DNA from 2 places in the Shewanella sp. VB17 genome. Region 2 is predicted to be linked to the other one. Evidence: predicted binding sites of a transcription regulator. Region 2 holds the regulator's gene; the other holds the start of a gene.
What was found. The regulator LexA, encoded in region 2, represses DNA repair genes until DNA is damaged. The targets are predictions, from matches to a motif close to TACTGTATNNNNATACAGTA.
Positions count from the first base shown of each region.

Region 1: the regulator LexA is predicted to act here: its motif matches at 2,725-2,744, upstream of dinB (DNA polymerase IV).

Region 1 is NZ_JABRVS010000001.1:4,385,859-4,390,237, forward strand. Features, by position in the region: gene HQQ94_RS18965 (aminoacyl-histidine dipeptidase) at 38-1,498, shown strand; gene dinB (DNA polymerase IV) at 1,578-2,654, opposite strand; gene HQQ94_RS18975 (hypothetical protein) at 2,859-3,047, opposite strand; gene HQQ94_RS18980 (ATP-binding cassette domain-containing protein) at 3,598-4,379, shown strand, end outside.
Region 2 is NZ_JABRVS010000001.1:771,632-776,010, reverse strand. Features, by position in the region: gene plsB (glycerol-3-phosphate 1-O-acyltransferase PlsB) at 1-1,133, opposite strand, end outside; gene lexA (transcriptional repressor LexA) at 1,360-1,977, shown strand; gene HQQ94_RS03305 (cell division inhibitor SulA) at 1,974-2,486, shown strand; partial or broken gene coxB (cytochrome c oxidase subunit II) at 2,965-4,077, shown strand; gene ctaD (cytochrome c oxidase subunit I) at 4,096-4,379, shown strand, end outside.

The sequences.
Region 1 (4,379 bases), 3.6 Mb from region 2:
GTGATAGACTAACCCCATAATAAAAAGGAGAACGCCAATGACAGCAATAAGCCAATTACAACCTCAAGCCCTATGGCAGTGGTTTGAACAAATTTGTGCCATCCCACATCCTTCGAAGCATGAACAAGCCCTAAGTGCACATATTCAAGCTTGGGCTAAAGATAAACAGCTCGATATCATTGAAGACAAGGTCGGCAATCTCATCATCAAAAAGCCAGCCACGGCCGGTATGGAAAATCGTAAAGTGGTTGTGCTGCAGGCCCATATTGACATGGTGCCCCAGAAAAACTCAGACAAAATCCATGATTTTGAAAAAGATCCCATCATCCCATACATAGAGGGAGATTGGGTTAAAGCAACAGGCACCACCTTAGGGGCCGATAACGGCATAGGCATGGCGTCAGCATTAGCGGTACTTGGCTCAGATGATATCCCCCATGGACCACTTGAAGTCTTGCTAACCATAGATGAAGAAGCTGGCATGACGGGCGCTTTTGGCCTTGAAGCAGGTTACTTAGATGCCGAAATCTTAATTAATACCGATTCCGAGCAAGAAGGTGAAATTTACATGGGCTGCGCCGGTGGCGTTGATGCACAAATCAGTGTGCCTATGGTGTGGCAATCTCCAGAGCAGTCAAACGCCACTTATACCCTCACCCTTTCCGGTTTAAAAGGTGGTCACTCAGGTGTCAACATTCACCTTGGACGCGGTAACGCCAATAAACTGCTTGCCCGTTTCCTATTCAACCACGCCGATGAATTGGCAATAGAGTTAACCCAGTTAACGGGTGGATCGCTACGTAATGCGATACCACGTGAAGCCAATGTCAGCTTTATGCTACCCGGCGAGAATGTGCCTCAACTAGAAACCTTAATGGCTGAATTTCAAACATTAATTAATCAAGAGTTAGCCATCGCCGATCCACAAATGCGACTCGAGCTCACTGAAGCCCCTGCCGCCACTCAAGTAATGAGCGAAGACACCCAAAACAGGTTGATCGATCTGCTTCATGCTTGTCCAAATGGCGTGATCCGCATGAGTGATGAAGTCGAAGGAGTAACCGAAACCTCACTGAATGTGGGGGTTATCAGCACAAAAACTGAAAGTGTTGAAATTCTTTGCTTAATTCGTTCATTGCTCGACTCTGGCCGTGAAGAGGTTGAAGGTGTATTAACGGCTCTGACTAACCTTGCAGGCGTTGAAGTCTCTTTCAGCGGTGCTTATCCCGGTTGGAAGCCTGACAACAGCTCTCCTGTTATGGCCCTTGTGCGTGAAACCTATGATGACATCTATAACAAAGCGCCAGTCATTATGGTGATCCATGCAGGTCTCGAATGCGGCCTATTCAAAAAGCCATATCCAGAAATGGACATGGTATCCATTGGCCCCACCATACGTTACCCACACAGCCCAGATGAGAAAGTATTAATTGAAACCGTAGGGCAATATTATCAACTGTTACTGGCTGTTCTCGCGCGCATTCCAGAAAAAATTTAAGTTTGCCAGACCTTAGGTGTTAGCTCCTAAGGTCTATTTTAAAACCCTACAATCTATTCACTCATAGCTAAGTCCTGGCCTAAAACCCTAAGTCCATTTGCGACTCAGCTAGCTCTGTGGACTCTTGAGCATCGGCTTGACTGGCTAAGCCTACCGAGACCCCCAATAAGCGTATCCCTCTTCCCTGCTGACGCGCCAAGGCTTGCGTGAGCAGATCGTAAAAAAGTTTTACCGACACTTCATCGCTTCTGTGTTCTATGGTCGTCTGTTTAAAATCATTAAACTTCAGCTTCACCACTTGTTTATGTATCTTCCTCTCTTTAGCACTTCGATTAATGCGCATTGAAAGCTCTTGCAGTAATTGCGGCATTACGCCTCGGCATTGCGCTAACGTATAAATATCCTTCGCTAATGTCGTCTCGACCCCCACAGATTTTCTTTCTCTATGATTGATAATCTCCCGCAGATCGATACCTTGAGCTCGCTCGATTAATATCGAGCCAAACTTACCAAAACGTGCAATCAAATCATTTTGCGGATAGCCCTGTAAATCGCCACAAGTAATCAAATCAATATCAGCAAGCTTCTTGCCTGTCACCTTGCCAACACCAGGGATTTTAGTCAACGGCAAGGTGTGCACAAACGGGCTAATCATCTTTGGGGTGATAACATATTGTCCATTGGGTTTATTCAGATCTGAGGCCACTTTGGCGAGAAATTTCACCGGGGCAATCCCCGCTGACGCCGTCAGCCCTGTTAGCTCGAATATCTCTTGGCGTATTGCCTCAGCAATGCGTGTCGCCGATCCCTGACAAAAAGTACTGTCACTCACATCCAAATAGGCTTCGTCCAAGGATAAAGGTTCGATCAAATCGGTATAGCGAGCAAAAACGTCACGGATCTGAATCGATATCTTTTTATAAACCGACATTCGCCCAGGCACTAATACCAACTGCGGGCACAATGTTAATGCATGGCCTGAAGCCATCGCCGAACGCACCCCAAAAGCGCGCGCCTCATAATTACACGTGCTTATCACACCACGGCGATCACTACGTCCTCCCACCGCAATCGGCTTGCCTCTTAACTCGGGGAAATCACGCATCTCTACCGCGGCAAAATAACAATCCATATCGATATGAATAATTTTTTTCACTGACTAATGGCTTTCATCGTTGCAGTGTAATGGCTTACTTCTTACACTGAGTTATCTCTACCAATTAAGATACTGTATATTTAAACAGTACTCAAGTCTGCAATCATAAAAAAACGAAAATCGCTCAGTGAAAGTAAGCCACAGTAATGGTGAAAGATTGGTTGACGTTAGCCAAATAAACTCACTCTAGCTAGACTCATTTATTTAAAACTGAGAATAAATCATTTTAATCTCATCCTCAGTCAACTTTATAGTCTCTTTATTATCATTTACTAACAAAGCTTTATTCGCTTTAGCCAGTTCAAACTCTAAAGACTCAATACGCAGCTGCAGGTTAGCGATCTGTTCTCCAAAACCGTCGAGTATTGTTTCTATCTTCTTCGTCGCATCCATATTCATACCTTTAACTTCTGTCTTCGTTCAGGATAAAGAATTTTATGCTCATGATAAAGACATTTACTGAACCTAAGCTGTATCAGCAGCCCTTAGCTAACCGCCACAACTTCTCATACTTTCCATCCTGTAGGAAAAACCACACCTTCCATTATAAAATCACTCAAGTAGGCAAAATACCTCAGTCTATGAATACGATTCTCTTGAGATCTCACCGTATTCATGATTATAATTAGTTGAATTTATCAATCAGAGCTAACGCCATAATGAACAACTAATTTCCTGACATCCAATTTATATCAATCATTTGGACATTCAGGGGTTAGTGGGCGTTACTTTTGTCATTTCTTAATGTGCAAAAGACACAAATTGTCGCAGTAACATTGAGTTTATCGCTCTTTATACGGCAACGGCACCTAATGTCACGCCTTAGGCAATCTTTCCATACCCAAGCTACTGAAACATACTGGTGACAGCATGTTGGCAAATAACTTGGCAAGATAGAAAGATGCGGCCCCTTTATATTTTATTAAGTAAAATAGGGGGCTTAATGCCTACATTAATCACACATCAACTGTCATTCCAGCTCGATACCGGAGAGTGGCTATTTAACAACATATGCTTCAATTTAAACAGTGGCATCTCAGGGCTAATCGGTCGTAATGGAGTGGGCAAGTCAGTCTTCATCTCAGTACTGAACGGAAAACTTGCTCCAACTCAAGGTCATGTCACTTGCCAAGGTCACATAGCTTATTACTCACAGCTGCCTGCTGATTTATTAGAAAAAGACGTACGTATTGCTGACTTCTTAGGCATTACCAATAAGTTATTGGCATTGAGAGCTCTCGAGCAGGGTCGCTGTGAACTGAAATATTTCGATGATATTGGTGATGATTGGGATATAGAAACTCAAACAAAACACACGTTACGCACACTTCAAATTGATGTTGATTTAAATGACTATTGTCATACTTTAAGTGGTGGCCAGTTAGCGATGCTACAGTTGCATCAATTATTCCAAGCCAATTCCGACATATTATTGCTTGATGAGCCTTCTAATCACTTAGATACTCAAGGGAAGCATTGGTTAATAAGCCAGCTGCAACAATATAAAGGTAAAGTACTCTTGATAAGTCACGATAAACACTTACTTAGGCATGTTGATCATATTTACTCACTCACAAGTCTAGGACTCGATTTATTCAAAGGGCATTACGATGACTATATAACACATTCTTGTTATCAAGCTAATGCACTGAATAGACAAATATCTCATGTAAAGTCACAACAGAAGAAAATAGCACGCCAAGCACAAGCCAATAAAGAAAAGTC
Region 2 (4,379 bases):
GTAAATAATTGATCCAAATATTCACGAAAAACGGCAGTGTATAATTTATTTCCTTTAAAACTTCGGCGAATAAAAAAAGCACCACCTCGACGGAACATGGGCCCAGCAGGCCAAAAATTAAGGTTGATACCGGCAGCAATATGCGGAGGCACCATACCTTGGTAATAAAGAATATAAGAAAGCAGTAGATAATCCATATGACTTCGATGGCAAGGGACATAAATAATCTCATGACCATCATGGTGTAACTGCCTGATCTGCTCTGCACCTTTAATATTGATGCCTTTATAGAGCTTATTCCATAGCCAGGTTAAAAAACGTTCGGTGATACGCACAAGACTATCTGAGTAATCCGCCGCGATTTCATCTAAATATTCCATCGCTTTGGCTCTGGCCTCAACTTCAGAAATTTTCTTACTTACCACCTCTTCTTGAATGGCTTTCTGCAGCGTTTCAGAACTGACTAATGCATGAAAAAGAGCTTGTCTTTTGGGTAAAACAGGTCCTGTCATCACTTTACGCTGTCGACTAAAATGCACTCGTGCTACACGCGCTAATTTTTGCGCAATACGTTTGTCAGTACCGTGTTCATCTGCCATATTACGAATTGAAACAGAGTTAGAAAATTGCACAAAGTTATGTCGACCCAAGAACAAAATCATCAAACACTTTCGCAACCAAGTGGGGTTTTCACGCTCCAAGACAGCAGCTTTCATCGTGTCATCTTCTTTACCTGGCGTTCTGCCCCAATAAAGACTGACTGGCACAAGTTGAACATCAAGATCTGGACTTCTTTTATGGGCCTTTAACAAATTCATAAAACTACTAAGAAAGAATTCGTTACTTTTCCGTTGGCCCATAAGTGGTTTGGCAGCTTCTAAACAAACCACCCTAGGACTTAATTCCCCGCCGACCTCCAGCGGATCGTAAGGGCTCGGTAAGCCTAATCCTTCTGTTATTTCACTCAGGGCGGCAATATCACTGAGAGACTCAGTTTTCATCACATAAACAAGGGGCCTCTCGGGATCTAAATTAAGGTCCTTGAACGGTTCTTGCGGTACAACAATCGTCTGCACTAACTTATTTTGAAGCCAGCGTAATGATTTAAACCAAAGGGAATCTTGTTTGGACATTATTCTTATACAATGTATTTTAATTTAATGGCTACATAGAGTATCAGATATAGATACATCCACCAAATTAGCTCAGCTCAATGACAAATATCATCTATCACCATCGACTAAGGGTTAAACAAAACAAACGATAAAGAAGAGAAAAACGATTAACACTGGTTAATACTTGCACTGCATGAAATACTGTATATACTGACAGTTACTGTATAGAAAGACAGGATTTACCATGAGACCATTGACACCACGACAAGCTGAAATCCTTGAACTAATTAAGTGCAATATTGTTGACACAGGTATGCCACCAACTCGTGCGGAAATCGCCACACGTTTAGGTTTTAAAAGTGCTAACGCCGCAGAAGAGCACCTAAAAGCCTTGGCTAAAAAAGGCTGTATTGAAATTATCCCAGGCACATCTCGTGGTATCCGCTTAACTCAACTCGAAGAACCTGAAGAGTCTGGCTTACCCTTAATAGGACAAGTCGCAGCAGGAGAGCCTATTTTAGCTCAAGAACATGTAGAACAGCGCTATAAAGTTGATCCAAACATGTTCCATCCCAGTGCCGACTTTCTCTTGAGAGTACGTGGCGATAGTATGAAAAATATTGGTATCCTTGAAGGTGATCTTTTAGCTGTCCACAAAGCAGATCAGGCCCGAAATGGTCAGATAATTGTGGCTCGCGTCGAAGATGATGTCACCGTTAAACGCTTTGAGAAAAAGGGCAACACTGTTTATCTTCACGCAGAAAATGAAGATTACACACCCATAGTCATCAACTTGGCTAATCAAAGCCTCAGTATTGAAGGATTAGCTGTCGGCGTTATTCGCAACGGTGACTGGCAATGAATACACTCATAGGTAATAGCCCTAGGCATCCAGGGTTATGGTTGGAACATGAGAATAATCACTCAAGACAATTACAAACGAGCACAGTCACAACAATAACGACCCACACACAAGGGCGTAACGAACTCAAAAAAGTCAGCGCTCAACTCGCGACGCTAAGCCAACAAGGACAATGGATAGTATTGATCAATCCACCAAACATAGATTACAAAAAAATGTTAACTGACGCTGGCCTTAACATGAATCGAGTCCTATTGGTCCACGCCAAAGATGAAGTCGAAACACTATGGGCAATGGAAAAAGCACTAACAAGTGGCACATCAAGTGCCGTATTATGCTGGACTCAATCTTTAGATTCCCGTGATAATCGCCGCCTTCAAATTGTTGCTAAAAGCGCCCGAGCCTTAGGCATTGTAATAGAAGACACCAATGCCAGTTTATATGCAAATAACCGTAACAACACGCTAAATACTGCCATACCACAAAGGGGGTTCTGCTCTGTTCATTAGCAGATTAACCAAGAGATTGACTCAAGCCCCTAACAGGGGCTTTATTTTGAATAAATGGCCTATTTAACAATGCAAAAAATACATACGTAATAAAATTTAAAAGACGGATCATCACTTATTTTTAAAATACGAAAAAGTAATCTTGATCAATATTGCAACACCAAGTAAATTAGTCGCATAACAACGATAATTTGTTATATCCAAACGATTTAGTCGTCTGCAAAGTCAATCAATCCACAGTGATATAACTGCATTGTATTACCTAGCAGAAATCGGAACTGATATATTCAGTCGTAGGTATGAATGTGGGTAATTCTGGCAGTGATTTAATAAAACTGCTTACTTTCACGATAAAAAGTAAAACCACTAACATGCTTTGAAGTCATCGTTGCTTTTTTGGGAACTGAAGAGTTTACATAGAGCAGAGACTTACTGTGTGGCTCTTCTTTGTCTTATTTTTTGACAGAGGAGAAGTCTAGTGAAAAAAACGCTGTATTGCTTTTTGGCGTTGCTGTTTACGTCATCCGTTGTGGCATCACAAATGCCCTTAAATATGACCAAAGGTGTCACAGAGATCAGTGGTAAGGTTTATAGCCTGCACATGATCATTTTATATATTTGTTGCGTGATCGGAGCCCTGGTTTTTGGTGTGATGATCTATTCCATTATTAATCACAGAAAATCCAAAGGTGCTGTTGCAGCCAACTTTCACGAAAGTACCAAAGTCGAGATAGCTTGGACTGTTGTGCCTTTCATCATTCTTATTTTAATGGCTATTCCTGCCACTCAAACCTTGATCGCAATGGAAGATCCTTCTGATGCCGATCTGACCATCAAAATCACCGGTTCTCAATGGAAATGGCACTACAGCTATTTCGACCAAGATATCGAATTTTATAGCCTACTTTCAACACCAAGAACCCAAATTGAAGGGACTGAAATAAAAGGTGAAAATTATCTCCTCGAAGTTGATAAGCCATTAGTGCTCCCCATCAATAAAAAAGTCCGTTTTTTAATGACCTCCGAAGATGTTATCCACTCTTGGTGGGTACCCGCTTTTGCCGTTAAAAAAGACGCCAATCCTGGGTTTATTAATGAAGCTTGGACCCGAATTGACATACCTGGTACTTATCGCGGTCAATGTGCTGAATTATGTGGTAAAGATCATGGATTCATGCCCATTGTTGTCGAAGCCGTTTCTGAAGCAGATTTTGATATCTGGTTAGCAGAACAGAAAAATCAAGCCAATTCTGCCGCAAAAGAAGCCCAAGCCGCTTTAAGCCAAACCTTAAGCATCGAGGAACTCATGGCACAAGGAGAGCAAGTATATATGGCACGCTGCGCCGCTTGCCACCAACCCAACGGCATGGGTTTACCCGGCGTTTTCCCTGCAATGAAAGCCAGTAAAATAACCACCGGCCCGTTAACTGATCACTTAGAAATAGTCATTAATGGTAAAACAGGCACGGCGATGCAAGCTTTCGCAAAACAATTAACAGCGCAAGAGATTGCAGCTGTAATTACTTATGAACGTAACGCCTGGGATAACAACACTGGTGATACGGTTCAGGCTGCTGATGTTAATCAGCACGGCCAATAGGGGAACGCTATGACGAGTTTAACGCACGAAGCACCAGAAAATGTGGATCCTGAGCTCAATCAAGCGGATCACCATCATGAGCCACTGCCTACTGGCATTAAACGCTGGCTTTTCACCACTAACCATAAAGACATAGGTACACTCTACCTTTGGTTCAGTTTTATTATGTTCCTGACTGGTGGTGCCATGGCTATGGTGATCAGAGCTGAATTATTTCAGCCTGGTTTACAGTTAATTGAGCCGAATTTCTTTAACCAAATGACGACAGTTCATGGGCTGATAATGGTCTTTGG